4 regions of the Marinobacter sp. C1S70 genome follow, and region 2 is predicted to be linked to each of the others. Evidence: predicted binding sites of a transcription regulator. Region 2 holds the regulator's gene; each other region holds the start of a gene.

What was found. The regulator FliA, encoded in region 2, starts transcription of late flagellar genes. The targets are predictions, from matches to a motif close to CTAAAGTTTNNNNNNNNNNNGCCGNTAA.
Region 1: fliD (flagellar filament capping protein FliD) is a predicted target of FliA. The motif match lies at 3,895-3,922, and genes of this name have one in related genera.
Region 3: Q669_RS14880 (flagellar protein MotY) is a predicted target of FliA. The motif match lies at 6,535-6,562, and genes of this name have one in related genera.
Region 4: Q669_RS05435 (methyl-accepting chemotaxis protein) is a predicted target of FliA. The motif match lies at 1,633-1,660, and genes of this name have one in related genera.

Annotation. Positions count from the first base shown of each region.
Region 1 is NZ_AXBW01000044.1:7,108-14,728, forward strand. Features, by position in the region: partial or broken gene Q669_RS13710 (IS3 family transposase) at 1-65, shown strand, start outside; gene Q669_RS13715 (6-hydroxymethylpterin diphosphokinase MptE-like protein) at 163-2,253, shown strand; gene Q669_RS13720 (flagellin) at 2,420-3,250, shown strand; gene Q669_RS13725 (flagellar protein FlaG) at 3,329-3,766, shown strand; gene fliD (flagellar filament capping protein FliD) at 3,960-5,366, shown strand; gene fliS (flagellar export chaperone FliS) at 5,430-5,834, shown strand; gene Q669_RS13740 (argininosuccinate synthase) at 5,968-7,179, shown strand; gene Q669_RS13745 (AraC family transcriptional regulator) at 7,270-7,621, shown strand, end outside.
Region 2 is NZ_AXBW01000018.1:63,048-70,668, forward strand. Features, by position in the region: gene Q669_RS06080 (protein phosphatase CheZ) at 1-25, opposite strand, end outside; gene cheY (chemotaxis response regulator CheY) at 47-430, opposite strand; gene Q669_RS06090 (RNA polymerase sigma factor FliA) at 591-1,334, opposite strand; gene Q669_RS06095 (MinD/ParA family protein) at 1,367-2,179, opposite strand; gene flhF (flagellar biosynthesis protein FlhF) at 2,252-3,565, opposite strand; gene flhA (flagellar biosynthesis protein FlhA) at 3,621-5,795, opposite strand; gene upp (uracil phosphoribosyltransferase) at 6,019-6,657, shown strand; gene Q669_RS06115 (uracil-xanthine permease family protein) at 6,660-7,621, shown strand, end outside.
Region 3 is NZ_AXBW01000062.1:47,358-54,978, reverse strand. Features, by position in the region: gene yaaA (peroxide stress protein YaaA) at 1-364, shown strand, start outside; gene Q669_RS14900 (DUF2788 domain-containing protein) at 425-625, shown strand; gene rdgC (recombination-associated protein RdgC) at 725-1,651, shown strand; gene Q669_RS14890 (GNAT family N-acetyltransferase) at 1,664-4,411, opposite strand; gene Q669_RS14885 (histone deacetylase family protein) at 4,615-5,541, shown strand; gene Q669_RS14880 (flagellar protein MotY) at 5,564-6,493, opposite strand; gene pyrC (dihydroorotase) at 6,652-7,621, shown strand, end outside.
Region 4 is NZ_AXBW01000015.1:192,443-200,063, forward strand. Features, by position in the region: gene Q669_RS05435 (methyl-accepting chemotaxis protein) at 1-1,536, opposite strand, end outside; gene Q669_RS05440 (hypothetical protein) at 1,763-2,617, opposite strand; gene Q669_RS05445 (NAD(P)H-binding protein) at 2,681-3,358, opposite strand; gene arfB (alternative ribosome rescue aminoacyl-tRNA hydrolase ArfB) at 3,456-3,869, shown strand; gene Q669_RS05455 (BCCT family transporter) at 3,866-5,422, opposite strand; gene Q669_RS05460 (sterol desaturase family protein) at 5,744-6,322, shown strand; gene Q669_RS05465 (hypothetical protein) at 6,512-7,408, opposite strand.

The DNA of each region.
Region 1 (7,621 bases), on a different contig from region 2:
TCAACGGTGGCATTTCGCCCGTTGCGGCTGAGGAAAACCTTAAAATACTGGCCGGGATTAGTTGACCACTACAATTGTTAAACGCGTGGTAAAAAACAACCTGTTTTGGCAAAGTACATGCCAGCCTGAAACATATTTTTGGAATTTACGGAGATAGCCCTAATGGTGAGCCATCAAGATGATCCGGCGCGCATATACCTGCAGCAAAAGGAGAAGAATCTCAACTATTTCAAGGTTCATCTTCCGCGCATCTATCAGATGCTTGACAACCTGATGCTGACCCGCGCCGAGTTGGTTGTCACTCCTGGTGAAAAGGATATCGATATGACGTTCGATGGCCGGTCATGCTATCGAGGGCTCGCGCGTGAATACTCACGTGACGAGGTGCGTGACTTTTTAAATGAGCATCGCCCGGATAGGAGGTTCCTGACGTATAGTCCGGCTTGGCCTAGTTCTTACAATAAACAGAGGTTTGCAGCGCGTAGCATTCAAAGAATTATAGAGATGAGTCCAGTAACCCCTGAAAATTTTCAAGGCTATAAGCGTGGCAGCGTGTTTCCTTCGATTGTTTTCCTGGGGTGTGGCTTAGGATTCCATATCGAATCGATGGTTGAGCAAGCGACAATAGTTAACGCCATTGTGGTGGAGAGGGAGCCTGAAAAATTTGCGTTGAGCTTGTTCACCGTAGACTGGGCAAAGATCTGTTCTACCTTTCAAAAGAAAGGTTTTTCCTTAAACTTCGCGATCGGTTTTGCCTCCAGCGAGATGGAACTGAGGGATCTATTATCCCGGCATTTGGCCCATAGTGTCCCACTTTATCCTTACACAACGCTCTACTATAACCACCTAGCGGACATTGAGTTAGCGAGAGTCGCTATGGATGTTGGTCGGGACCTTGCGCTTGTTGCTGCGAGCTGGTCGAACTACGACGACGAGTTGATGCGCCTAAAAAATTCAATGGCCAACTGTCGCCTTGGAATCAAGTATCTTCCACGGAGAAACCTCAGTGGTCACAACAAGCCGGTAGTAATCGTTGGCAGTGGACCCTCGTTAGATGAACGATTAAGCAGCCTCGTGGCGATCAGGGATCGGGTTGTCGTTGTTAGTGCCGGTACAGGGCTTCGGCCGCTTTTAACCGCCGGGATAAAGCCTGATTTGCATGTTGAACTAGATCCGAATTACATGATCTACGAGCTTCATTCAGAACTTGGCAGTGATCTGTTGAAGGAAATCACGTTGTTGGCGGGCAATGAAGTCAATCCCAAGGTTGCTTCGTTGTTTGGCCGAGCCTACACATTTTATAGGTTTGATAGCGCTCTATCGTGGTTGGCTGGTGTTGGTCAGGACGGATTTGTTAATTGTAACCCGACCTGTGTAAATGCAGCGTTATCGATACTTCATACCTTGGGTTGTAGAAAGATATTCATGCTCGGGACGGATTTTGGTTATGTAGATAATGCTCATGATCATTCGTCATATTCGGTATATGGCGAAAAAGCTGTCGGTGAGGTAGCGGCTGGGCTTCGTAAGTGGGTAGGCGAATCTAAAAGGCAGGATTTCTCAGTGCCTGCGGCCTCTGGAATTGGGGTGGTTCAAACCCGCTTCGATTATTATGCAGCAAAGGTCAATGTTGAGGGTTTTCTTCGAGAAATAGCAAGAAAGACGCCAGAGACAGAGGTTTTCAACTGTTCAGATGGCGCTGCAGTTGAGGGCGCACTTTGGTTGGCTCCACATGAATTTGAGTCAACCGTAAATCGCTTTACTCACGATGAGATGACTGACCTTGAAAATCTAATCGAGAGCAACAGCCGGAGCATCTCCAGGTCCACCCTCGATGATGCCATGCCATCTGTGGAAGGCGAATTGGAGAGGGGGGCGGCGCTTCTGAAAAAAATAATCTCAAAAGAGCGTTTACGTGGCCGCAAGGACTTGGCCTTGCTTGCGAATACGCTCCGTCTTGTATCCAAAACCTCCGGGTTAACGGAAAAAAAACCGGTTACTGCGGCGCAGCAGTACCAAAGTTGGGTTTTAGGCGGAACAGTGCTGCATTTTGTACATGTGGCTTTATGTCATGGTTTCGCCTGCGAGGATGAGGATCTGCCAGCTTTTATGACAACCTGGCGGGAGGGGCTGTTGAAGTTCCTTGATGAAGTTGCCGAGCATTTTTCGGGGGTTGTAGCTGAGCAAGAGCGATTGGAAGAAGATCCTTGGATGAAAATGAATTTCGAGTCAAAGGAGCCGGGGTGGTCATAACTCAGCCGCCTCAATTTACAAAGTTTAACAAAAGAGTGTCGTTTTTTTCTAAAGCATCGCTTGGTGCGGTCGTTAAGTCAGATAACAGGGTCGCGCTAGCTACAAGGTGCGTTTCTCGGCGACGACCTTTTCTCGAAGTGATGACTTGTTATTAAGGGGAAATACTATGGCTCTGGGTATCAATACCAACGTTGCCTCTATCAACGCCCAAAACCAGCTTGGAAAATCTCAAAACTTAGGTGATCAAGCTCTGCAGCGCCTTTCTTCCGGTCTTCGGATTAACTCCGCAAAAGATGATGCTGCGGGTTTGGCGATCGCGACCAAGTTTGACGCCCAGATTCGAGGGTTGACGGTTGCTCAGCGGAACGCCAATGATGGAATTTCTCTAGCGCAAACGGCAGAGGGCGCTTTGGATGAGGTGACCAATAACCTGCAGAGAATTCGTGAGCTGGCGGTACAGTCTGCGAACGCCACTAACAGTGACAAAGACCGTATTGCTTTGAATCAAGAGGTTGCTCAGCGTAAAGATGAGATAGATCGTATTGGCTCGGTTACAAAATTCAATGGCACGGCCTTGTTAGATGGCGCGTTCACGTCACAACAATTCCAAGTCGGTGCTAATAATTCAGCAGTGGATCGCATCTCAATTAGCATTGATACCGCAATTGCGGTTTCCGCTGGTGGATTGAGCGTCACATCGACGGCTTCTACAGTGTCTGGCGCTCAAACCTTGCTGGACCAAGTAGATGCGGCTCTCGACACCGTTAACGGTTTGCGAGGAACTCTGGGTGCGGTACAAAACCGGTTTGAAAGTACGATTTCGAACCTTGGTAATAGTATTGAAAATTTGAGCGCATCACAAAGTCGGATTCTGGACGCAGATTTTGCCGCGGAATCGGCGAAGTTGGCCAAGGCCAATGTATTGCAGCAGGCTGGTATCTCAGTGCTGGCACAGGCTAATGCTCGACCAAATCAGGTTCTATCCCTCCTGCAGTAATTGGGGTAGCACGGTGAACCGTCGGCTCTTCCATGTAGGAGAGCCGGCTTGCGCCGTATCAGGAAAGTGAGGTGAGTCATGAATGACGTGAACCTGAATAGCCCGGATCTCAAATTGGTGCGTTACGGTAGCCAGTCTCCGGCTCGGGCAAACGCGTCGCCTCAGAACGACGGTAGTCTCGTCTCCGCTCAGGTAGTAGCCTCATCAGTTGAGCAAGCGTCGCGGATGGAGTCGCTTAAGCCCCAGGAGTTGCCCGGGGCAGGCGAAGTGATGGCGAGGTCTGTTGAACCGGCCGGGCAATTGAATGAGGCGGTGTCTCAGTTGAACGATTACGTGCAGTCGGTCAGCAGGGACTTGCAGTTCGAGGTGGATAGCGAACGAGGGCAAACCATCGTCAAGGTAGTTGATCAACAGACTCAAGAAGTTATTCGCCAGATTCCGGATGAGGTTGCTTTGAGGTTGGCAGAAAAATTGCAGCAGGATGAACCGCTGACGTTATTCAATGTGAAGGTGTGATTTTTTGCCGCTGGCCGGCATTGGGTTACGGTTGTTCAGCGCCGCCGCATCCGCAAGGATCTGGCGGTGATTTTGTTTATAGCTGGTTTTGTTGTTACGAACTGTAACATTAAATCGTTGAGAAAGTGGCAAAGCTTTGCCGCCTTCGGCCGTTAACTAGGTCGTAGCAAAAGCCTTTTTAGGAGGCAGATTTATGGCAGCAATTTCATCGTTAGGAGCCGGTTCGGGTATTTTTACCAATGATCTGGTTAACCAGCTCATTGAGGCAGAGCGCGCGCCAACTGAAATGCGTCTCGACCGGCGAGAATCTGAGACCCAGGCAAAAATTTCTGCCTATGGACGGATTCGTAGTGCTCTTGAAGCTCTGCGCTCTCCTATGGAAGCGCTGAGCAAGTCTGACAGTATGAGCGCGTATACTGCTTCTTCATCGAATGAATCCGTAGTTCGTGTCAATGTTGAGTCTTCTGAAGCGAACAGGGGCAGTTATAACCTAGATGTGAAACAGTTGGCTCGTGCTCAGTCTTTGGCTTCTACTGAATTTACGGATCGTGATACCACTCCAGTCGGAACCGGTACGTTGACCTTGAACGTGGGAGGCAATGCAACGGATATTGTCATTGACGAGTCTAATAATACTCTTGAGGGAATCGCTGAAGCCATTAACGGTGCAAATGCCGGAGTTTCTGCGGGTATCGTGGACACCGGTAGTGGTTATAGATTGGTAATGTCGTCGGATGAATCTGGTACCGCCAATGAGATCTCGATTTCGGTGGCAGATAACGATAGTAATGACATCGACATGAGTGGCTTGTCTCAGTTTGTCTTTGATGGCGTTACTTCTAATATGCAGCAAACCGTAGCTGCTAAAGATGCGATTTTGGATATCAACGGTATTGAAGTGACGCGGTCGAGCAACACTGTCGAGGGCGTTGTTGATGGTGTCACTTTCACTCTGACGGAAACCGGAACCTCAACGGTTAAAATTGCTCAAGATCCTGATGAGGTGACTGGCCGGGTGCAGGCCTTCGTCGACAAGTTCAATACGCTCCAAGATCAGGTTAAAAGTGTTGCCGGATACAACCCTGCGTCTGAAAGAGGCGGGGTTTTGAATGGTGATTCGGCGATCCGTGCCATTCAGAGCGAGTTGCGCCAAATGCTGACGTCAGTTCCGACGGGGCTGGAAGATTCGCCGGTTCGTATGTTGGCAGATATTGGCATCACGACGGATCCGAGCAGTGGTAAGCTTGAATTTGATCAGACTAAGTTCAAAGAGCAGCTAAAAGCTAATCCGGATGGGGTGACGGCGCTTTTTTCTGAGTCGGAAAGTGGGGATGGAATTGCACGCCAGATGGTGGATTCGGTTGAAAAGTTTTTGGCCAGTGACGGCACGCTGGCAAACCGAACAGAAGGTCTCAGCAAGACACTTGAGCGTATTGAAGATGAGCGTTTTGAGCTAGATGACCGGATCGCTAGTTATGAGGAAAGGTTGATTCGGCAATTTTCTGCGGCAGATCAGTTGATTTCTCAGATTCAAAGTACCGGCAATTATGTACAGCAGCAATTGGCAGCTTTGGCGCCGCAGAATAGTAGCGGTAATTAAAGGTGAAAGTTTGATTTCTGTCGTCCCTAAAACGGCAAAGAATATCGCGGAAAGAGGTTGATTATGAACGGTTTACAGGCATACCAGCGCGTAAACACCCAAACCAGTATCACTGATGCAGACCCGCACAAACTGATTCAGCTGCTTTACAGCGGAGCCATTGAGCGCATAAACATGGCAAAGGCAAGGATTCAGGCAAGGGACTTTGAGGGCAAGGGCAAGCTCATTTGCAAGGCTCTTGAAATTATTGGAGGACTGCGCGGTTTCCTGGACTTTGATAACGGTGGCGACTTAGCGGTGAGACTAGAGGCGCTTTATGACTATATGGAGCGTGCTTTGTCGCAGGCCAACGCCAAGAATGATATTGCGAAATTGGATGAAGTGATTGAATTACTTCGTTCAATCAAAGAAGGCTGGGACGGCATCCGCGAAGAAGTGGTAACCCAGCAATCCCAGGCCGCTGGCTAAACCGGCACTTTTGCCTTCCATAGCGCCCCTATCCTTTGGCAGGGTAGGGGCTTTATAGCCATTCCCCCCGCCATCCCGTACAATGTTGCCCTTCTTTTCAACACATCCATTCTGTTCAGTCTGGAGCAAGGGCATGTCTGATATTAAAAAGGTGGTGCTGGCCTATTCCGGTGGCCTGGATACTTCCGTCATCGTTCGGTGGTTGCAGGATACCTATAACTGTGAGGTGGTAACCTTTACCGCCGATATTGGCCAAGGCGAGGAAGTGGAGCCGGCGCGTGCGAAAGCCGAAGCGCTGGGCGTTAAGGAAATCTACATTGAGGACCTGCGCGAGGAGTTTGTGCGCGATTACGTGTTCCCGATGTTCCGCGCCAACACCATCTACGAAGGCGAGTACCTGCTGGGTACCTCTATCGCCCGCCCGCTGATTGCCAAGCGCCTGATCGACATTGCCAATGAGACGGGTGCAGACGCCATCTCTCACGGTGCTACCGGTAAAGGTAACGACCAGGTTCGTTTTGAGCTTGGCGCCTATGCCCTGAAGCCGGGCGTGAAAGTGATCGCTCCCTGGCGTGAGTGGGATCTGAACTCCCGCGAGAAGCTGCTCAAGTACTGTGAAGAGCGCAACATCCCGGTGGAAATGAAGAAGGGCAAGAGTCCGTACTCCATGGACGCCAACCTGCTGCACATCTCCTACGAAGGCATCAACCTGGAAGACCCGTGGGCGGAAGCCGAGGAAGACATGTGGCGCTGGAGTGTGTCTCCGGAAGCCGCGCCGGATAAGCCCACCTACGTGGAACTCACCTACAGGAAGGGCGACATCGTTGCCGTTGATGGTCAGGAAATGAAGCCCCACGTGGTACTGGAAACCCTGAACAAGCTGGCCGGTGAAAATGGTATTGGCCGCCTGGACATCGTCGAGAACCGCTACGTGGGCATGAAGTCCCGCGGCTGTTACGAAACCCCGGGTGGTACCATCATGCTGCGCGCCCATCGCGCCATTGAGTCCATCACTCTGGACCGTGAGGTGGCACACCTGAAGGACAGCCTGATGCCGCGCTATGCCGAGGTGATCTACAACGGTTACTGGTGGTCCCCGGAGCGTGAGGCTCTTCAGGCGCTGATCGACCAGACCCAGAACTACGTGAACGGCACCGTTCGCCTGAAGCTGTACAAGGGCAATGTGGACGTGGTCGGCCGTAAGTCTGACGATTCTCTGTTCGATGAGAAGATCGCCACCTTTGAAGAAGACCAGGGTGCGTACGATCAGAAAGATGCGGAAGGCTTTATCAAGCTGAACGCGCTGCGCCTGCGGATTGCCGCTGGCAAAGGCCGCAAGCTTTGATGGTTTGTTGATGCCCTGAAAACGCCCGGTTCATAACCGGGCGTTTTTGTTTATACTTTTCAAACAATTCCAACAACGAAAGTCGTCACCATGAATGCGTTGGGCACAGCTTCCGTCGCCGCTTTGCGGCAGTATGTTCGCTACGCCGATGCCAAAGGTATCGCGGTTGATCCGCTGTTTGAAAAGGCGGGTTTGAAGCCGGAGATCCTGGATTCCGATGAGGGCCGAATCGACGGCGAACAGCTCCAGGCATTTATTCACTTGCTGGCCGAACATACCGGTAACCCGGTATTGGGATTGGAGACCGGCGACTATGTGCAACCCGGTTCCTACAGTGTGCTGGGTTACATCACCATGAGCTGCGCCACGTTGGGGGAAGCGGTTACCCGTATTGCGCCCTATGAGAAGCTGGTGGGGGATATGGGCACCACCCGCCTGAAGA
Region 2 (7,621 bases):
GATGGTTCTGTTTGGTATCACTCATGGCGAGCCATCCGACCTCTGGTTACTGGATTCGTTCGAAGATTTTCTCGATCTTTTCCTTCAGCACGGCTGCCGTGAAAGGCTTGACCACATACCCGTTCACCCCGGCCTGAGCCGCAGCCACGATCTGGTCCCGCTTGGCCTCTGCCGTTACCATCAGAACCGGCAGGTTCTTCAGGTTTTCATCAGCACGGACAGCCTTCAGAAGGTCAAAGCCCGACATGCCGGGCATGTTCCAGTCAGTCACCAGGAAGTCATACTTGCCGCTTCGGAGCATGGGCAACGCGGTGTTGCCATCGTCTGCTTCATCCGTATTGGTGAAGCCGAGATCTCGCAGCAGGTTTTTGATGATGCGTCGCATTGTGGAGAAGTCATCCACAATGAGAATTTTCATGTTCTTGTCCAATGGGACCTCCAGTCAGTAACACCCGGAATTCATTCAGCCTTTTGGAAGTCTAGCAGGCTGCTACCTTAAGCGCTTATTGTGTGGTGTTTGCGCACGTTGTAAAGCATCGTTTACCAAAAGCTACACAGCTTGCTGAGAGAGAAACACAGCACCTGGCCGATCAGTCGTTGTCACCATCCCGCCACTCGGCCAGCCGGCTGCGAAGTCGCAACGCCGCCTGGCTGTGAATCTGGCTTACCCGGCTCTCACTGACCCCTAGCACCGCACCGATTTCCTTGAGGTTGAGCTCTTCCTGGTAATACAGGCTCAATACCAGCTTTTCACGCTCAGGCAACTGCTCAATGGCGTCTGCGAGACTTCGCTGGAAAGCGCCTGAAGCAATACCGTCCAGCGGATTATCACTCGCTTCTGCTTCTTCTATCGGCAGCTCGCCGGATTCATTGAGCTCATCAAGACTAAAAAGTCTACCGCTGTTAGCGTCGGCGAGTGAGGCATGGTACTCGTCCAGACCAATGCCAAGCTCTTCAGCTACTTCGGCATCCTGGGCCTCGCGCCCGGTACGATCTTCCACCTGCTTGATAGCACTGGCGATTCGCCGGGCGTTGCGATGCACTGAGCGGGGCACCCAGTCGCCTTTGCGGATCTCATCCACCATGGCGCCGCGGATGCGAATCCCTGCGTAGGTTTCAAAGGTGGCACCTTTGCCGGAAGAATAGCGCTGCGCGGCCTCCAGCAGGCCAATCATACCGGCCTGCATAAGGTCTTCCAGCTGCACTGATGGCGGCAGCCGGGCCATGAGATGAAGGGCGATTTTCTTGACCAGCGGCGCATGCTCTTCAATCAGGGCTGAAGGGCTCCTGGCGCCGGCCTGATGGTAAATTCCCAGATTTTTCGCCAATGTCATGTATCCGGTTTTCTTGTAGGACTGGATTCAGATCAGACTTCGACGAGCCGCTCCACGAAGAATTCGAGATGCCCCCTGGGAGAGGACGGCAAAGGCCAACTGTCCACTTTTTCGGCCAGAGCCCGGATAGCCAGCGAGGCTTTCGCCCTCGGATAGGCATCCAATACCGCTTTCTGTCTTTGGACGGCTTTCTTGACGGCCTCGTCGTAAGGCACGATACCTACATATTGTAGTGCCACATCCAGAAAACGCTCGGTGACCCGGGTCAGTTTTTCAAACAGATGGCGGCCTTCCTGCTCATTGCGGACCTGGTTTGCCAGGATACGGAAGCGGTTCGTGCCATAATCCCGGTTCATCAGCTTGATCAGCGCGTAGGCATCGGTAATGGAGGTAGGTTCGTCGCAGACCACCAGCAGAAGTTCCTGCGATGCCCTGAGGAAGCTGACCACCGATTCAGAAATACCTGCGGCGGTATCCACAATCAGAACGTCAATCTGATCGCCCAGCTCACTGAAAGCGTTGATCAGGCCGGCATGTTCCATGGCGCTGAGCTGGGTCATACGCTGGGTGCCGGAGGAAGCCGGTACAATCTTGATACCACCAGGACCATTCACCAGCACGTCTTTCAGATCACAATCGCCGCTGAGTACGTCTTGCAGATTTCGATTAGCGGTAATGCCGAGCAACACATCGATGTTGGCGAGCCCGAGATCCGCGTCCAGCAAGACAACCCGGCGCCCCTTCTGGGCCAGGGCGATACCGAGATTGACCGAAACATTGCTCTTGCCGACACCGCCCTTGCCGCCGGAAACCGCAATCACCTGAACCGGATGTGGTCTGCTCATACTGTTATCAGTCTCTTACTACGTTCTTGTACGGGCACGCGTGCCGGTGTTTTATTCTGTCGCCAACGAGGCTCAGGCACCTTCGGCGACTGCCTGTGCGCTCTGCACAGCCTTAAGCCGTTCTACGCCCAGGCGCACCAACGGAATGGCCTCCGCCCTCTGGAGATCTTCCGGTATCTTCTGGCCATCGGTGTACCAGGCCACCGGTAAGCTGGTCTCCATAACGAACCCGAGCGCTTCGCCCAGGGTCAGGGCCTCATCAATCTTGGTCATGATGCAGCCTGCAAGGCTTGCCATCTTATAGCAATGCCACACGGATTTCATGATACGTGGCTGACTGGTGGCGGAGACCACCAGATGTGTACGGATATTGTGATCGCTGCGAGCCAACTCCGCCAGTTGTTCCTGGTAACCGCGGTCGGCACTGGTCAGGCCGGCAGTGTCAATCAGCACCAGGTGTCGATCCGATAATTCATCAAGAATGTCATCCAGGGAATGGCTCTCATCCACCACACGCACGGGCACATTCAGGATGCGGCCGAACACGAACAGCTGCTCATGAGCGGCCACACGGTAGCGGTCGGTGGTGACCAGGGCCAACGAATCCGGACCATGCTCCAGCACGTATCGAGCCGCCAGCTTGCCAATGGTGGTGGTTTTGCCAGACCCGGTTGGCCCGACCAGGGCATAGATACCGCCGGCATCAAGCCAGTCTTCGCGACCGGTACGAACGCCGGTCGCCAGCATTTTCAGTGACTGCTTCCAGCCGTCCTCCAGACGCCCGGCCCGGTGCCGACGGGACAGAGAGCCGGCCAGCTCCGCGCCCAAACCGAACTCCTGCAGGCGCTCGGCCAATCGTTGCTGAACTGCGCTGTTACCGGCCGGCGTGGCAGTCGCAGCCTTACCACTGACCAGATCACGCAGAGAGCTGATTTCGGCACGCATACTGGCCAGTTCATCGGCATAGCCACCGGCGCCTGATTCGCTACCCGCAACCGGCTTTGCCAGCGCTTCATCACTGAGACGTGACGCCGGAAAATCGGCCGTCTCGAAAGACAAGGACGACGCCACGCCACCTGAGGCGCCACTTCCTGCGCGCTTTTCCCGAACCTCACGAATGCGACTGCGGGACCGGTTCAGCTCCTCTTCCAGCCGACGATGCTGCTCCGCCTGCATCTCGGCCAGCCGGGAGCCGTTGGTGGCTTCAACCGCCCTTTCGCCCAGACGCTGGCGCGCCATGTTTTCGTCGTAGTCGAGTGCCGTCACGATCTCAACGCCACCATCAACGCGGCGGTTAGACAGAATAACGGCATCCGGCCCCATTTCGTGGCTTACCTGCTTCAGGGCCTCAGCCATGGACTGCGCAAAAAACCGTTTTACTTTCATGCTGTTTCATCCTCCCACCGGCAAGCACTCTGGCTTTCCGCGATGCTCCGTCGGTTTATTGACCCACAGAAGCGACTATCGTGATCTGTTTGTTATCCGGGATTTCCTGGTAAGAGAGCACATGCAAACGCTCTACCCCGTAGCTGGCAAACTTCGCCAATACTGGCCGCAAGGGCCCCGAAACCAGCAGGATGGCGGGCTTGCCAAGCATTTCCTGGCGCTGCACGCTGTCCTGAAGGGATCGTTGCAGCTTTTCCACCATGTTGGGCTCAAGCACCAGACCAATGTCATCCTGACCGCCGGATTGTTGACTCTGCTGAACAGACTTCAGCAATAACTGTTCCAGGTCTGGATCCAACGTGATAACAGGGATTTCGGCGTCGTTGCCACAAATACTCTGAACAATCATCCGGCGCAGCGCCTGGCGGGCTACCGTGGTCAGTACTTTCGGGTCCTGACTCTTTGGATGCACGTTCACGATGGCCTCGGCAATGGAGCGCATATCCCGCACCGGCACTTCTTCTTTCAACAGGTTCTGCAAAACTTTCAACAGGATGCTGATGGAAATCGTGGTCGGCACCAGTTCCTCCGCCAGCTTGGGCGAAATCTTCTCCAACTGGTCCAGCCACTTCTGGGCTTCTTCGTGGCCAATCAGTTCATGAGCGTGTTTCTGCAGGATCTGATTCAGATGTGTCGCCACCACGGTACTCGCATCCACCACGGTGTAACCCAGGGTCTGGGCCTGATCCTTCCTATCGGACTCAATCCAGATGGCGTCCAGGCCGAAGGCGGGGTCCTTGCCGGCAATGCCTTCAACTTTGCCAAACACCTGCCCCGGATCAATGGCCAGCTCCCGCTCCGGATGGATCTCGGCCTCGGCAATGGTCACGCCCATCAGGGTAATCCGGTAGACGTTCGGCATAAGATCCAGGTTGTCGCGAATGTGCACCGAGGGCATGAGGAAGCCCAGATCCTGCGAAAGCTTCTTACGAACCCCCTTGATCCGACTGAGCAATTGTCCACCCTGGGATTTGTCTACCAGCGGAATCAGGCGGTAGCCCACTTCCAGCCCGACAATGTCCACCGTGGCCACGTCATCCCATCCGAGCTCGCGGGTTTCCCCCGGCGCCGGCAGTGCCTGCCCCTCGCCGCCCGGACGATCCGGAGAAATTTCCGCACCCTGCCGGGCCGCACCACCCGCCATGCCGCCACGACCAACAAAGCCACCTTCATCCTCAACCGTTTGCTGCTGTTTCTTCCAGATAAACCAGGCTGCGCCGGCGGCCAGCAAACCAAGGCCGAGAAACGCGATGTGGGGCATGCCCGGAATCAGGCCCAGCAGAATCAGGATACCCGCCGCAATACCCAACGCCTTGGGAGCGCTGAACATCTGCTGAATGATCTGGCCACCCATGTCCTGGCTGGACGTTACCCGGGTAACCATGATGGCGGCCGACGTGGAGAGCAACAGCGAGGGAATCTGGGCCACCAGACCATCACCGATGGTCAGCAGAGCATAACGCTCCATTGCCAGACCAAAATCCAACCCGTGCTGCATCATGCCGATAGCCACACCACCAACGATGTTGATGGCCAGAATCAGCAAACCGGCAACAGCATCGCCTTTCACGAACTTCGAGGCACCGTCCATGGAACCGTAAAAATCGGCTTCCTGGGCGATTTCCGAACGGCGATGCTTGGCCTCGTCCTGATTGATCAGCCCGGCATTCAGATCGGCATCAATCGCCATCTGCTTGCCAGGCATGGCATCCAGAGTGAAGCGGGCACTGACCTCAGACACCCGGCCGGCACCTTTGGTGACAACCAGGAAGTTGATGATCATAAGGATGGCGAAAACCACCAGACCAACAGCGTAGTTTCCCCCAATCAGGACTTCACCAAAGGACTCGATGACTTTACCGGCAGCATCACCGCCCTCATGGCCGTTCAGCAATACAATCCGGGTGGACGCCACGTTCAGGCCCAGCCGCAACAGGGTGGCCACCAGCAATACCGTGGGAAACGAGGCAAATTCCATCGGCCGCATGGCGTACACACAGACCAGCAGAATGACGATGGACAGAGTGATATTGAAGGTGAAGAACACATCCAGCAGGAACGCAGGCATGGGCAGAATCATCATGCCAAGCAGCCCCATCAGCATCAGGGGGATGCCGAGGTTCCCCCGCGTCAGGGATTTGACGTTGTTAAGGACTAGAGCTCTGTCCATGCCGGGTCTGTCTCCACGTATCTGTGCCTGCGGGCATTTTCCGGGTCGAAAATCTGACACCAGGGGTCGCTTTCCGGGTGGTATCGCAAGAACCGTACCAGCCCTTGCAAAATTTGACGTCTGCGCACCTTTCAACGCCTGACGCAGCGGCCCAGATACGGTATCCTTTCGCCATTTGCATTATCCCGATTCAAGCCAGAAACCCGAACACACAGGTGACCCCATGCCGATCCATGAAGTGAAGCACCCTCTGATCCGCCACAAGCTCGGCCTCATGCGCCGCGCCGACATCAGTACCAAAAACTTCCGAGAGCTGGCACAGGAAGTTGGCGCGTTGCTGACTTACGAGGCCACCAAAGACTTCAATCTTCAGGAAAAAACCATTGAGGGCTGGGCCGGCCCGGTCTCCGTGGAGCAGATCCACGGCAAGAAGGTAACCATCGTGCCCATCCTACGTGCCGGTCTGGGCATGCTGGACGGTGTCCTGAGCCTGATTCCGGTGGCCCGGGTGAGCGTGGTTGGCCAGATCCGCAACGAAGACACCCTCGAAGCGGAAACCTACCTGGAAAAACTGGTAGGCGAGCTGGATCAGCGCATGGCCCTGATCATCGATCCGATGCTGGCTACCGGCGGCTCCATGATTTCCACCATCGATTTGCTCAAGAAGGCCGGCAGCACCGAAATCCGGGCCCTGGTTCTGGTGGCTGCGCCGGAGGGCGTGGAAAAGGTTCTGGAAAAACACCCGGACGTGTCCATCTACACCGCGTCGGTGGATGAGCGCCTGAACGAGAAAGGCTACATTCTGCCGGGCCTGGGTGATGCCGGCGACAAGATCTTCGGCACCAAGCAGAAGGACGTCTGAGCATGCAGGACCATAACAACGATCCGGTCTGGAAACAGGCTATTGCCGGTTCCCAGATGCTGCTGGTGGCTTTTGGCGCCCTGGTACTGATGCCACTGATTACCGGCCTGGACCCGAACGTCGCGCTGTTCACTGCCGGCCTGGGCACTCTGATTTTTCACATTGTCACCGGTGGCCAGATCCCGATCTTCCTGGCTTCATCGTTCGCGTTCATCGCGCCCGTGCTGGCCTCCAAAGGCCGCTTTGGCCTGGAAGAAACCCTCGGTGGCCTGATGGCCGCAGGCATTCTGTATATCATTCTGTCCGGGGCGATTCGCCTGCGTGGTACCGGCTTCATTACCCGGCTGCTGCCTCCGGTGGTGATTGCACCGGTCATCATGACCATAGGCCTGGGGTTGGCTCCGGTAGCAGTGTTTATGGCTACAGGCAAAACCGGTGACGGCCAGACTCAGCTGGTGCCCTACAACACTGCCATATGGATTGCCATGATCTCTTTGGCCGTGACCATCATCATGTCGGTCTGGGCCAAGGGCATTTTCCGGCTGATCCCGATCATGTTCGGTGTCCTCGTGGGTTACCTTCTCTCTGCCATCATGGGCATTGTTGACACAACGCCGATCCAGCAGGCTGAGTGGCTGGCAATGCCAAACTTCGTAGCACCGGCGTTCAGCTGGGGCGCTATCCTGTTCATGATTCCGGTCGCCATCGCACCGGCCATCGAACACATCGGCGACGTTCTGGCCATCGGTAACGTTACCCGCAAGAACTATCTGGAAAAACCGGGCTTGCACCGTACCCTGCTGGGTGATGGTCTGGCCACCAGCGCTGCCTCGCTGCTTGGCGGTCCTCCCAACACCACGTATTCCGAGGTAACCGGTGCGGTGATGCTGACCAAGAACTTCAACCCGAGAGTTATGTGGTGGGCGGCGGTGGTTGCCATTGTTCTGGCGTTTGTCGGCAAGTT
Region 3 (7,621 bases), on a different contig from region 2:
AAATACCCGGGGCAAAGACCTGTACGCGTTCTGGGGCAGCAAGATTACCGATGCCCTGAACCAGCTACTGGCCAGCGACGACAAGGTGCTGGTGAATCTGGCCTCCAACGAATACTTCAAGAGCGTGCAGAAAAAACACCTGGACGCCCGCCTCGTTACCCCCCAGTTCAAGGACTGGAAAAACGGCCAGTACAAGATGATCAGCTTCTACGCCAAGAAAGCCCGGGGGCTGATGTGCCGTTACGCCATCCAGAATCGAATTACCCAGGCTGATGATCTCAAAGGCTTCAACCTGGAGGGGTACTATTTCAGCGAAGACCAATCCGATAACAACAACTGGGTTTTCCTGCGGGACGAGCAGTAGTCAGGCGGTTTTCCGACCTGTGTTTAACACCTTCAGACATCTGTTGATATCGGAGTAGCAATGAACGAAGCAGTATTTTCCCAGATCGCCATGCTGGTGTTTCTGACCGGCCTTATTGCCTGGATGGGCTTCATTGTTTGGGATCTGGCCAAGAAATCCCAGGCCGGCAAATTTGGCACTATCGCGCTGTTTACCGTACTTGGCGCCGGCGTTGTCGGCTTTATCGTGAAAACCGTGTTGGTGGAGGTTATGCAGATCTGACCGGCCTGCCGTCACTTTACGGCTACCGCCTGGTAGCCGTATCATCCCTCCCCCTTTTTCGATTCGACAAGCTCCGACCTGACGCAAGGATTCAGACCCATGTGGTTTCGTAATGCCCGTGTTTTCCGTTTCACCAAACCTTTCGATATTTCCGCAGAAGCGCTGGAAGAGAAACTCCAGGCGGACGCGTTCAAACCCTGCGGCCCTCAGGAAACCAACCGCCAGGGCTGGGTTCCGCCCCTGGGTAAACACGGCGACCAACTGGTGCACAGCGCCAACGGTTATCACCTGATTGCCCTGAGAAAGGAAGAGAAGATCCTGCCCGGGCCGGTGGTGAAGGAGGCTGTGGAAGAGCGTGCCGAAGCCATTGAGCTGGAGCAGGGCCGAAAGGTGCGCCGGAAGGAAAAAGACGAACTGAAAGAACAGGTGATGCTGGAAATGCTGCCACAGGCATTTTCCCGCAACCGCCGTTGCTTTGCTTACCTGGCCCCTCAGGACGGCGTGCTGGTGGTTGATGCCGGCTCTGCGAAACAGGCCGAAGATCTAGCCTCGACCCTGCGCAAGAGCCTGGGATCACTGCCTGTGCGACCGCCGGCGGTTGAGCAATCCCCCGCCTTCACCTTCACCGGCTGGCTGAACGAAAGCATTGATCACCCTGCCAACATTACCCTGGGCAGCGAATGCGAACTGAAAGACCCGTCAGAAGATGGCGGCGTGGTACGCTGTAAAGGTCTTGATCTCAAAGCCGACGAGATCCGCAACCACCTGGAAGCTGGCATGCAGGTGACCAAGCTGGCCCTGACCTGGGACGACAATGTCTCGTTCGTACTGGACGAAGAGCTGGGCATACGCCGGCTGAAATTCGGTGAAACCCTGCAAGAGCAATTGGACGACGTCGATGTCGACGACGCCCTGGCCAAGTTTGATGCAGCTTTCACCATCATGACTCTGGAGCTGTCACGGCTGATTCCCGGGCTGCTGGAAGCCCTGGGCGGAGAAGATCGCTCCGCCATCGTCGAGGAGTAAAGGAACGGGGGGCTACAGATGCCCCCCTTTGCCCAGCCGTTCCTTCTGCCAGTCTTTCTGCGGCTCGTTCAGTACCAGTCGCAGATCCATCACTTCTTCCTCCGGGTTGTATTTGATTTCAAACCCCAGATGCTCGGCCAGCTGCAACATCGGCCGGTTGTCCGGCAACACATTGCCGATCATTTCCATGGTGCCCCGGGCACGGCAATAATCAATCATCTTCTGCATAAGGGCCACGCCCAGGCCTTCGCCTTTCATCCGGTCATCTACCATGACGGCGAACTCGCAACGCAGATTGTCGGCATCGGTCCAGGTACGCACCGTACCCAGGGTCTCCTCGCCTTCACCATCTTCACGGGGCGCATTGGCGATGAACACCATTTCCCGGTCATAGTCGATTTGCACCATCTGGGCCACGTCTTCCCGGGAAAAATGCTTGCGGTACTGGAAGAATCGGTAACGGATGGATTCCGGAGACTGATGCTCGTGAAACAGCCGATGAGCAGGCTCATCCTCCGCCAGCACCGGGCGAATAATCACGCGGCGACCGGATTTGGGCAATACCAGCCACTCCTCCAGCTCTCGCGGGTAGGGCTGGATAATGGGCTTGATCGGATGTTCATCCAGGTCAATAGCGATGTTTACAGCAACGGCGCCCTGCTCATTGAATAGCAATGGCGAGATTTCCAGGCCCTTGATCTCTGGTATATCGATCACAATCTGTGACAGCGTCACCAGGGTTTCGGACACCGCCCGGATATCCTCTTCCGGCTTCAGGCTGTGTTCTTTAAGCAGTTTGTACATGTAAGTACGCCGCAGCAGCTCGCGGGCCAGCACCATGTTCAGGGGCGGCAACGCAATCTGGCGATCGGTCATGATATTGATCTGGGCACCGGCTGCCCCGCAAACCACCAGCGGCCCGAACACCTCATCACGAGTGATCCCCACACTGAACTCGATGCCGCCAACATGCTGGTAGGAACGCTGGACGGCAAAACCCAGGAACCCGCTTTTCGGGAAATGCTCCCGATATTCGTCCATCAGGAAGCGGCAGCTGTCGATGATCACCTGTTCGCTGTTGAGCTTTTTGACCGTGCCCTTATAGCGGCGCTGGGTCGGGCTCAGATCCAGGAACGGATAACACACATCTTCGTGGATAACAGTTACATCAATGGGGCGGCGCTCGACTGCGAAGACCTCCAGCACCTCTTCCACGTCATCACAGTAGACGGTTTCAATGGTATTGATGCCATAGTCGCAAATCACCCGCCGGGCTTCCCGGTTGGACAGATGCCGCCGGCCATCCCGCAAGGCCCTGGCGACCAGTTTGCGGGTGTTGGCCCGGTCGGCGAAGTGGTCTGTAAACGATTCGGGCGTCTCGGTCAGCAGCCGCTGAATGCGCTGATGCCGAACATGCTGCATGAACGCCATCACCGCTTTTTCCGGGTTAAAGAACGATGGCAACCCCGCCCGGTAAAACTCTTCCCGGGAATCCATCACCGTGCTCTGCCCCAACCAGCAGGTAAAGATGTTCAAGCGGGTGCCCTTGGACGCCTGCACCACGGAATCGGCAATCTGCAGGCTGTCTTCGATCAGTGTGGGTGCGTACATCACCAGTACGTTAGCCACGTTAGGGTCCTTCGCCAGAATCTTGATAGCCTTGCCATATAGCTCGGGCGTTGCATCATAGTTAAGGTCAATGGGGTTCTTGCGGGTCCAGTACGGCGGCAGCAGTTCTCCCAGCTCCCTGACCGTATCTTCCGACAGCTCCGCCAGTTCACCGCCGAGATCCGCCAGCCGATCCACCGCCAATACGCCGGGGCCCACGCCGTTGGCCATGATGGCCAGGGATTCCCGACGCAGCGGGCGCATCCGGGTCAGGGTTTCCAGGGCATCAAACATCTGGCCAAGCCCGTCCACCCTCAACACACCGGCGCGCTGAAGCATGGCATCGTAGACCGGGTCACTGCGTTTGATACCAGCGGGCAAGGCATGGGTAAACCACTCGGATTCGGGCACCCGTCCGGATTTCACCGCAATCACGGGCTTGGTCCGGGAGGCCACCCGGACTGCCGACATGAAGCGCCTGGGGTTGGGGATGTTTTCAATGTGCAGCAGAATGGCTCGGGTCTGGGTGTCCTGGGCCAGATAATCGATCAGGTCGTCGTGATCGATGTCCATACCATCACCCAGGGTCAGGAAGTAGGAGAATCCCACCCCCCTGGCAAAGGCCCAGTCCAGCACCGAACTGGCAATGGTGCCGGACTGCCCCACGAAGGCCACCCGGCCGGGAATGGCCCCCATATGGGCATAGGTGGCGTTCAGATGCCGCGCCGGCACCATCAAACCGATAGTGTTGGGGCCCAGTACGCGGATGCCGGTCTCCCGGGCGGCATCGCGTACTGAATACATCAATGGCTGGCCGGTTTTACTGTGAGTCCGGGACATGCCCCCGGTCATTACAATGGCGGTACGCACGCCACATTCACCCAGCTTGCGGATCATTTTCGGCACCGTGTCCGGCGGGGTACAGATGATCGCCAGGTCCGGACTGAAATCCAGTTTGGACACTTTGCGCACACAGGGCACCCCGTGCACGTTTTCGTAGTCGCTCTGGTTGACCACCACGAGCCGGCCCGGATAGCCGCCGCCCAGCAGGTTCCGCAACACCATACCCCCGAGGTTGTCAGCGCGTTCCGAGGCGCCAATAACGGCAATGGATTCAGGATTGAACAGGCTTTCCAGATAGCGGGTACTCAACGCGGCTCTCCCAGTGGTGTGCGCGACAGGAATGTACAAACTTCAATAAAACGGCTTGCTTATCAGTGTATACCTTATCTTAGGTGGCGATTTCATGATGTAAATCGACTAACGAGTTATTAGACCAAAGAAATACGACAGGCTTCGGTTATCCCTGATAACATGAAAGCGATAATAAGCATACTCAGGTTCAGGCATTACCCATGACCACGGCATTTTTTTCCCACGACGACTGCAAGAAACACAACATGGGCCCGGAGCACCCGGAAAGCCCTGAGCGTCTTTCAAGCATTCTCGCCTACCTCGCGGATACCAACCTACAACAGGAACTGGACTGGGTTCGTCCGGAAGAAATCACCCGGGACCAACTGCTGACCGTGCATCCGGAAAGCTATCTGCACCAGCTGGACCTGATGCAGCCAACCCGGGGCCGGGTGTTCACCGACCCGGACACCGCGATGATGCCGGACACCCTGAGAGCGGCGAAGCTGGCCGCGGGGGGCAATGTGCAGGCTGTCGATATGGTGATGAGCAGCCAGGTAACCAACGCTTTTGTCTGCGCCCGGCCACCGGGACACCACGCCGAACGTGCCAAGTCGATGGGGTTCTGTTTCTATAACAATATCGCCCTGGCGGCGATGCGGGCGCTCACCTTCCATCACCTTGAGCGGGTGGCCATTGTCGATTTCGATGTGCATCAGGGTAACGGCACGGTAGATATTGTCAGTGGTGATGAACGCATACTGATGTGTTCCAGCTTTCAGCATCCGTTTTATCCGCATTCCCATGTGCACCGGCAGGCCGACAATATTGTCAATGCGCCGATTGCAGCCGACTGTTCAGCGGCTGAGTACCGCAAGACGGTTGAAGCCGCCTGGCTCAAGAAACTGCAGGATTTTCGTCCGCAACTGGTGTTGATCTCGGCAGGCTTTGACGGGCATCGGCTGGACCCCATGGCGGAGCTGAATCTGGAAACCGAGGATTATCGATGGTTAACGGAAATGCTGGTGAGTGTCGCCCATGACCACTCCAACGATCGCATCATCTCCACGCTGGAAGGCGGGTATCACCTGAAAGCCCTGGCAGAGGGTGTGGCCGCGCACCTGGAAGTCCTGAACGCAGTATATTGAAACTCGGGATGGCGTGTTCCGGCTATCCCGAAAACTCGCTCCCCATACCGTTAGCCTGCAGCAGTTCCGGGCGCTCACCCTGGCGTTGCAAACGAATGGTGGTGCGGCGGTTATCAGCCGGCCGGCGGGAAACCGGATACTGATCACCGTGGGCCCGGACCGTCAGCATAGTCTCATCGATTCCCCTGGATTTGAGATACTCGGCCACCACGTTGGCTCTTTCCTCCGACAGCGCGCGGTTATCAATCCGGCTACCAATACTGTCGGAATGGCCGTCCACGAAGATTCTTTCTACCGTGCTGTCGGCCATCACGTAGGTCACAATATTGTCGAGCAAGTTCATGTCTGCCTGTGACAGGCTGGTACTCCCGCTGGCAAACGGAACCCGGCTGCGCCGAACCTGGTCGAAGTTAACCGGCAGCAGACTGGCAACGCATTCACGATAGCCGGCGTACGGGCCGGAAAAATTCACATTCGACAACTGCACCCGCACGGGCTGGCCGCTGTATACCGCGGCTCGGGTTACTGTCGGCTGCATACCTCGGGACAACCCCTGGGCAATCAACACCGCTTCCCGATTCCCCAGGTTCACCGAGCGCGGACTATCCGTTACCTGCACAGCACCAATGGGGCTCGGTGGAACTCCTGGCCGCCAGGGCGGCGCTTCAACCACTAACTGGCCCTGGCCGGGGCGCATCACACTCAGATCCGATTCGAGATAGAAACGCAGGTCTTCCCCTGCCCGGTGCCTGAGCACGGCGCGGCCAAAGCCAGGAACCTCATGGACAAGGGAACACTCAAAGACCGACTCGGAGAGATACCACTGGCTGTTTTCAATACCGGCACCATAACTGGATGACAGCACAGGCGCAGAGGGCAATGACATCAACCCTGCCGTCGCCAGCAATTTCAGCAATCTGCTCTGCCTGAAGAACCAATTGGGTGAAACCATAGGAATGCCCCGTGGAGCCTTTAAACCAGTGAACTAACCGGTTAACGGCGACCCGACCGGGAACTTGAGCCGGATAACTTACGATCAGGTTAAAAACATCTGCTTTTCGCTTCTGATATAATCCGCGAAATTTTGCGCTCGCTTTCGGATACCTTCTCATGACCCGACAGATAACCATCACACGCCCGGACGACTGGCACCTGCACGTGCGCGACGGCGACATTCTGAACGATGTGGTGCCCGCCACCGCCGCCTGCTTCGGCCGCGCTATCATCATGCCTAACCTGGTGCCGCCGGTAACCGATGCCAGCGCAGCCATGGCGTACAGGGATCGCATTCTGGCCGCGGCCCGGGGAACGGACTTCCAGCCCCTGATGACCCTGTATCTGACCGAGAGCACCACTGCCGAGACCATTCGTGAAGCCAAAGCCGCCGGCGTAGTGGCAGCGAAACTGTACCCGGCTGGCGCCACCACCAACTCTGCCTCCGGCGTAACGGACATTCGCAATATCTACCCGGTGCTGGAGGCGATGGCGGATTGCGGCATGCTGTTGCTGGTACACGGCGAGGTGACCGACAGCGACATCGATATTTTCGATCGGGAAAAGGTGTTTCTGGAGCGGGTTCTGGCGCCCACGCTGACTGCGTTCCCGTCGCTCCGGGTGGTTCTTGAGCATATCACCACTGCCGATTCGGCCGAGTTTGTCCGTAACCATCAGGGCAATAACCTAGGGGCAACTCTCACACCGCAGCATCTGATGTATAACCGCAATCACATGCTGGTCGGCGGTATTCGCCCACACCTTTACTGCCTGCCCATCCTCAAGCGCAACAAGCATCAGGAAGCGCTAAGAGAGGTCGTGGCCAGCGGCGATCCCCGCTTCTTCCTGGGCACGGATTCTGCCCCACACGCGAAAGACAAGAAGGAAGCCGCCTGCGGCTGTGCTGGCTGTTACTCCGCCTACGGCGCCATCGGCCTGTATGCCGATATCTTCGAGGAACTGGGCATTCTGGACAAGCTGGAAGCCTTTGCCAGCTTCAACGGCGCCGATTTCTATGGCCTGCCCCGGAACACCGACACCGTGACGCTGGTGCGGGAACCCTGGACCATGCCGGAGAACCTGCCTC
Region 4 (7,621 bases), on a different contig from region 2:
AGCGCGAGCCACCACATCTTCCATGCTTACCCGCATTTCCTGCGCTGTGGTCGAGGCATTTTCGATTTCGTTCTGCTGCAGATCTGCGCCCTTCAGCATCTGCTCTATGTCGTGTACCACCTGCTGAATCTTTTCATCCGCCTGGCGGTTCTGACCCACAAGGTGTTCACTGGCGGAGCGGGATTCACCCGCAAGACTGATGACCTGCCCCACCATGCCGTCGAGGGTATCCAGAAAGCTGTTCATCCAGCGCGCGAGATCCCCGCTCTCATCCCGCTTGGTCTTGCCGACATCGAGACGCTGGCGCAGATTCCCGCCTCCTTCGGCAATGTTTCGTATGACATCCGCAAGTGATGACAGGCTATCTGCCAATGGTTTGGCGGAACTTGCCCGGAAGATGACAAGCCCCAGGAGCGCAACCATCGCGTTCACGGAGGCTTCCAGCCACAGGGGAGCACCGCTTGCCGAAACCGCTACGTTTGCTGCCCAGATAAGCGCCATAAGGACCCCGAGCCGCGCCGTCAGTCGATAGCTGACCGAACGTTTCCGATACACCTCCTCCAGGTCGCCTTCACACATCATGCCCCAACGATCAGGAGACCCGGGTAACTGGAAGGTCACGCCTTTGCCAATCACCGGTATGTGGCGATAGTCGGAATAGCCGGGGTACTTAACGTAGAGGTTTTCACCGCGGGCCATGGTTTCGCGTACCCCTGGGTGCAACTGCCCCGTAGCCGGGTCGGTGAAACGTATTTCGAACTCGGTGTGTTCCCGAATCCGTACTGTACCGAAGCCCGTACGGATTCCGTCTTTGAGGTTGTCACCGTGACTGAAGGTGGCGTCTTCAAACCGCGAGCGCGACAAGGCAACTCCCGGTCTGATCGACGGATCAAACTGACTGTCGATCATGAAAATGTAGTTGTCGCCGGACTCTTCAAAAATGTGCCCGGCTTCGCGCTGAATCAGGTCACTCATGACATCGTTCGGAACCCGGGCACAGACTGCCGCTGCCTGATTGCCAGCGAGAGCGACCGGCTGGTAGAACATCAGCGTGACATCGTCATGAAACCTGGAGGTTGTGGCACCAAGCTGCAAGGTGACCGGATCACTGTAGGGCCCGTGGAGAAACCGCTCTCTCACCCCTCGTTGCACGGCCGCGGGCATGAGACCTGCGGCTCCGGTTCTGCCGGTCACCGTCGAGGCGACAACAGAGCCATCTTCTCTCACAACGAAAAGCTCGGAGATTTCCCGGAGGCGCGTAACGGCCGAATCCAGCACCTCTGAAATGCTATCCTCTTCGCTACCCTCAAGCCGTGCCGCAAGCCCCTCAAGGAAGGCCCACTTGCCATTTGCCCAGTTAATCAGCGCTTCGCGACGGGTTTTCGCGATGCTCTCGAATATCTCTTCATTCGTTGCATATTGCTGGCGGTTCAAAAAACAGGACCATCCCATCCGCAACTTACCTGTGGCCCCAAACCAGGGCAACCAGCCCCGCTCATCGGATGAAAGGTTCATGGAATCACTGCGTAAAGTCATAGCGCGCCTTCCTCAATCGGTACTGCATGCCTGCACTACAACGATGTGGTGCAAACATACCTGCTTTCAGAAGGAAGCTAAGCAAAGAGCGGGCCTGAACCGGCGGACTGGTCAAAACCTGAAGGGAGGTAGCAATTGCCGGATTCAAAGGATGAGAGGGCGCACCATCGGGGTGCGCCAGCAAAAATACGCACCATGGAAGGGCAAGGAGCCCCCCCCCCTGAGCTCAGCGGGTCTTCAGATTCTCCAGAAACTCAGCCATTTCTGCTTGCATGTCGACAACACGTTGCCGCCATTCCGCCTTGTAGGCCGCAAACTCCTCGCTCAATTCGCTCAATTGCAGCTGGGCTTCGGCGGCGGTCGCGGTGCTCTCCGCAAGCGTTTTCAAGTTGGCTTCAGACAACTGCTCCCGCTGGTCTTCAAGCCTGATTACCGTTTCGTTCAAGGTACGTTTGTCCTGCGGCGTTGCAGATGGAGTAGATTCAAGCGCTTCCCGCAGGGATTCAGACAGCTCTTCCAGATGCTGGCTCAGCTGGTCACCGTACTCTTCAGCCAACGCCGACATATCTTCATTCATACTCTGGGCCTGTTGCTGCAACTCCCGCCCCAGCCTCTCAAGCTCTACCGCCATCTCATCGGATTGATTTGCCCAGCGACTCTTGAGATCTTCACCCAGTCTTTCCAGCTGCCCAACAAGACTTCCCCATACCGGGCCCTGTTTCAGGGCATCGCCGGTGCGATAATAATCCACCAGCCAGTCGTCACCTTTACGTACCAGATAGGTTAAGGACTCCGTGGCTTCGTTCCGGCCCTCCAGACCACTCAGGGTGGTGGTTACCCGAGCCAGATTGTCATCAATGACCACACGCCCCCACTCAATGCTCACGTTCTGCCATTGCTGTTCAAAACCATCGAACCCCGCTTCATCGACCAGGGTTGAATAATCTGCGGCCGCTTCAGCATCCTCTTCAAGTACAGCTTGCCAAAATGCTTCGGATACTTCCTGGGGCGATTCCGGGCGACTGCAACCTGTCGCCATGAGTACGGAAAACACCATAAAAGGAACAAGTACATATTTCATTAATCAACCTCATCGATCACCCGGGAACAGTGACCCGGATTTTACATCAGGTGAAGGACAGCATTAGCGACGATTGCCCATCGTTAAGATATCGTCGTACTCCCACACTCTCACCACTGCACCGCCCGAAGTGATTCCGCCAATGGTCTCAAGCTCGTTGACCATGGCCGACGCTACGGCTTCCGCGTCAATCGCCCGATATTTTCTCAGTGGCCCGATCAACGCCCGATTCGCAACCGGCATGACGGCCACACCAAGAGCCTCGGCCGTTCGAGCCTCCTTGCGCTGCCCCAGCAACAGGCTCGGGTGGTAGATCGCAAGATAAGGAAATTTCAGCGCCCGGACATTGTCCTCAAGCTCTCCTTTGACTCGATTGTAGAAAACCGGGGATTGCGAAGATGCTCCGACGGCCGACATCAGAATCAATGCCCGTGCACCGGCGTTACGGGCCATCTGAGCTGCCTTCAATGCATAGTCATGATCGACCTTGCGAAAGGCTTCTCTGGAGCCTGCCTTTTTAAGGGTCGTTCCAAGGCAACAGATCAGGACATCCACCTGGAAAGCGTCAGGCGCAGCCTCCATTGCATCAAAATCCATGAAGCGCTGCTCCAGTTTCGGATTTTCCACGACCATCGGCCGGCGAACCGGAGCGATCACAGTCGATATCTCCGCCTGCTCGAGGAGTTTCTCCACCACCATGCCTCCGGTCAGGCCGGTAGCGCCTAAAACCATAACTTTCATTCGGTGTCTCCCTGTGTTCATCGCTTCTGATTGGTTGCCGGATTGCGTAGGATGATACTCGTAAACATCCGAATCCGAGCTCTCAACACGTGCCACTATGCTGAAATTATCCAATGCCGTCGAACTGGCAGACTGGGAAATCCAGATTACGCAGATACGATCCCAGGGGGCAGGCGGCCAGAATGTGAACAAGGTTGCCTCTGCCGTTCACCTCCGGTTCGACGTCCTGCATTCCACCCTGCCGCCGTTTTACAAAGAACGTTTGATGGCATTGTCCGACCAGCGCATCAGTAAAGACGGCGTGATTGTGATCAAGGGGCAGTCTTTCCGCACGTTTGAGCAGAACAAAGAGGACGCGCTGAACCGACTCAAGACTCTCATTCAGGAGGCAGTGAAGCCGCAAAAAGCCCGCCGGCCAACGCGGCCGACGAAATCCTCCCAACGGCGGCGTGTGGATAACAAAACCCGCCGTGGAGAGATCAAATCCCTGAGGGGAAAAGTAAAAACCTAAGCCAGCCCCTGCTCTTTCGCCAGGGCTGCTGCGGCCCGGGGACCGGTCCACAGAGAAGGGAGAATAATCAACGACACCGGAATGGCTGTGATCACAATGAACTGTTGCAACACCCCAATCTGACCGGCCCCCATATAGAGAAGAATCGCGGCCATCAGTGCCATGGCGCCACCCCAGAAAACGCGAATCCAGGGTTGCGGCTCGTCATGGCCGGCCCCCACCATCGCAATGGAGTAGCTCATCGAATCTCCGGTTGTCGCCACAAAGATGGTGGTCAGCAACAGGATTGCGGCCGCCATCCAGGTGCCTCCCGGCAGTGCCTGCGCAACCGTCAATGTGGCGACGTCAAACCGGAAATTGTTCAAAGCGTCGGTCAAATCAAACGTGCCGGACAGCTGATGGTATATGCCAGAGCCACCCAGCAACGTGAACCAGATGGTCGTGGCGATGGGTGCCAGTATGGCGACTGCCATGATGGTTTCACGGATGGTTCTACCCCGTGAGATTCTCGATACAAACACTGCCATCAAGGGGGTATAGCCAATAAACCAGGCAAAGAAAAACACCGTCCACCACTTCATCCACCAAGCGGGCGCCGTCTGTGCTGTCATGGTCGCCATGGAAAAAAACGAGCCCAGATATTCGCCCATGGATTGCAGGTAGACATCCGTAAGGAATAGCGTGGGGCCAAACACAAAAATAACGCCGGCAATAACCAGCGCCAGGATGACGTTGAAACGACTGAGCAGCTGGATACCCCGATGCAGCCCGGTCATTGCGGATGTCATGTATACCCCTGCCAGCACAGCCAGAACCATGAGCTGAGTACCGTAGCCATCGGAGACACCGAACAGCTCATGCAATCCAAAGCTCATTTGTGTCGCCAGAAAGCCGATCGGGCCCACGGTGCCGGCAACCACTGCGATCACGCAGGCGGCATCCACCACTCCACCCAGGCGCCCGCTGACAACACGCTCGCCTAGCACGGGATAAAGCAGCGTCCGTGGCTGCAGTGGCTGCCCTTGTGAGTAGTGCGCGCGCGAGAGCACGATGGCCGTTAGTGAGCCAAGCACAGCCCAGGCTAGAAACCCCCAGTGCATAAATGACTGGGCAAGCGCAGGTGCAACGGCGGCAGGGGACGCGGCCTCGGTGTCGAACGCCGGCGGGGTGACCACAAAATGATAGACCGGCTCACCTGCTGCGAAGAAGACTCCACCACCGGCCAGCAACGTACACATGATCATCGATAGCCAGCGGAACCGGCCAATCTCCGGCTCATCCAGCCCTCCAATCCTGGCCCGACCGGCCCCGCTTACGCCCGTGGCAACCGCCACAAAAAACGTGAGCAGCAGGAGCAGCTGGAAAAAAGAACCAAGATATTTTGCGGTCCACGAAAAACCGTGACCAATCAGGTCAGCCACGTAATCGGCATCGACAACAGAAGCACCAACAAACAGCAGAATAAAGCCAATGGTCAGAACCAGCACAACGGGATCACTGTCGCTCCAGACGCTCTCGCTTGCCTTGGGTTTAGGGATAGTCTCGGCGGTCATTGGGAATGGGTCCTTGCGGCAAAAAGGGCGCGACACTACCGGAACTCTCAAGCGATTGCACCCAACTACGGGGAATTACGAACCTGCACGGCTGCGGATCACTCAGCGGTTTGCCCACAGAATCTGTGGATAACTCTGTGCGAAGTCTCAGGATAGGTTCGCCCGACCCTCGTCATCCCTGGGGCGCCCAATGTTGGAGGCAATTTGATCAGGTTGTCCGATTCCGCCAACGGGGCCTGACAAGCTGACGCAAATGAGCACAGAAATTCGAGGCGGCTATGGCACGATGAAAACTCAGCCACTCTCTGAAAGAGGTGATTCATGATTGGCTTTCCGGTCGCCCTGATTTTTGCCAACGGTGTTGAATGGTATGCCCATAAATACATCCTCCACGGGACACCACGGCCGGGAAAACCCAGATACAGCCCGGTACCGAAGTCTATGAAAAGCCACTGGCAGCATCACAAGATCGTGCGCACCACGGATTACCGCGACGAAGGCTATGAAGAAGGGTTGTCCAACTGGCGCACCCGGAACGAAGTCACCTCCCTGCTTGCGCTCACTGCGGTTACCTCTCTGGCGCTACCGGTAGCCCCGTTTTTTACACTGGGCACCTACTACGCGGCTGGCCGGTACTTCTATGTGCACCGGCGCTCTCACCTGGAACCCGAGTGGGGAAAGAAGGCCATTCCCTGGCATTACGATCACCATATGAACACCAATCAGGACGCCAACTGGTGTGTCACCCGTCCCTGGTTCGACTACATCATGGGAACTCGTATCAAAGCAAATCCGGAGCTTGCCGAGTCCAACCCTTTGGGTATCAACCTGCCCTCGATCATCGAGGCCCCCCTGAACCGGTTTTTGAACAAGTGTTTTCCACAGCTACAGATGAATTAACAGGGCTGATTGGTTTTGCCCACAGAATCTGTGGATAACGTTGTTGGCAACGACAGGATAGGCAGTGCAAAGCGTGCAGTGGCAGGCCCTGGCGGAAAGCGCAGGTAAAATGATCAATCTGAACAGATGCGCGCTTCGCCAGGTTGGGTGGGTGTTGGCACACCCACCAATAGCTTGTTTTTAGTCGCTTCAGGCGGGAACAGTGGCTTCGATATCGTTGTCTGATTCGGTATCACCTTTGCCCAAAAGAACATCCCGGAACGAAAGATAATACGCGCCCGCAATAACTGCACCCCAGACAAACGACACGACAATTGTAACCACCGTCATGCCAATAACCGATGCGGTTGAAGCACCAATTGCGAACGTGGGGAACAGTACCAGTTGAGTAACAACCATCGCGTTTACAGCAAAGAAAAGCAGTACAAACAAGTTCTTGAAGCACGCGCGCAGGCTGTTACGAACAGCCTCTAAAGCCCCCTGTCTGGCAACCACAATCAACGGGATTGCATAGAAGAACAACGCACCGAACAGAACCAGCGCGCAAAGCACTGCAATGAACATGAGCAGAATCGCAGCAATACCTGCTGAGGGCCCGAAGCCACCATCCATGAAACCGCCCATGCCATAGCGGCTAACAGATGAGAACGAAAAATCGGCAATACTTGCGATCACGTAGCCAATAACGGACAGTACAATGCCGACGACAATCATCATCACTACCATCAGGAAAGTATGAAGTATCGTGTGCCCGCTGAAGCCGGAAAACACCTGGGTAAACCGGGGACTCCCCTCGGCTGCGCTGTGGAACAGAGCCACCATACCGGCGTTGAGTAGCAGCGTTACGAGAATGCTGACAATCACCAGCACCACGGTGCCAAAGACACTGCCACCGGAAATCATCTCCATCGCACCATATTGAATCAGCGCCGGAACAAGAAACACCAGCAGATAGGCGGGCAGAATCACGCCCCAGTTACTGCGCAGCAGTCGCACCGCCGCCGAAATCCAGTTCAGTGGTGGGCCGGCCGGAACTTTTCTCGGGATAACAGGGGTGTCATAAGAAGTATCGGTTGGGGTGCTCACAGCAGGAAGTCCTTAATGTGTTTTCCAGGAATGTCGACCATGTAGATGGCCCGTCCAAGGGGGCGGACGTTAACAAAACCTGCCGTTTATCAATGCCCAATATTGTCCTGCTTCCTTGTAGGATATTGCCCATAGCGCCAAAAACTGGATCACCGTCCCGCAGACCGAAACAGCACATCGTTTCCAATCAAAGCCAACAATGCCCCGAGAATG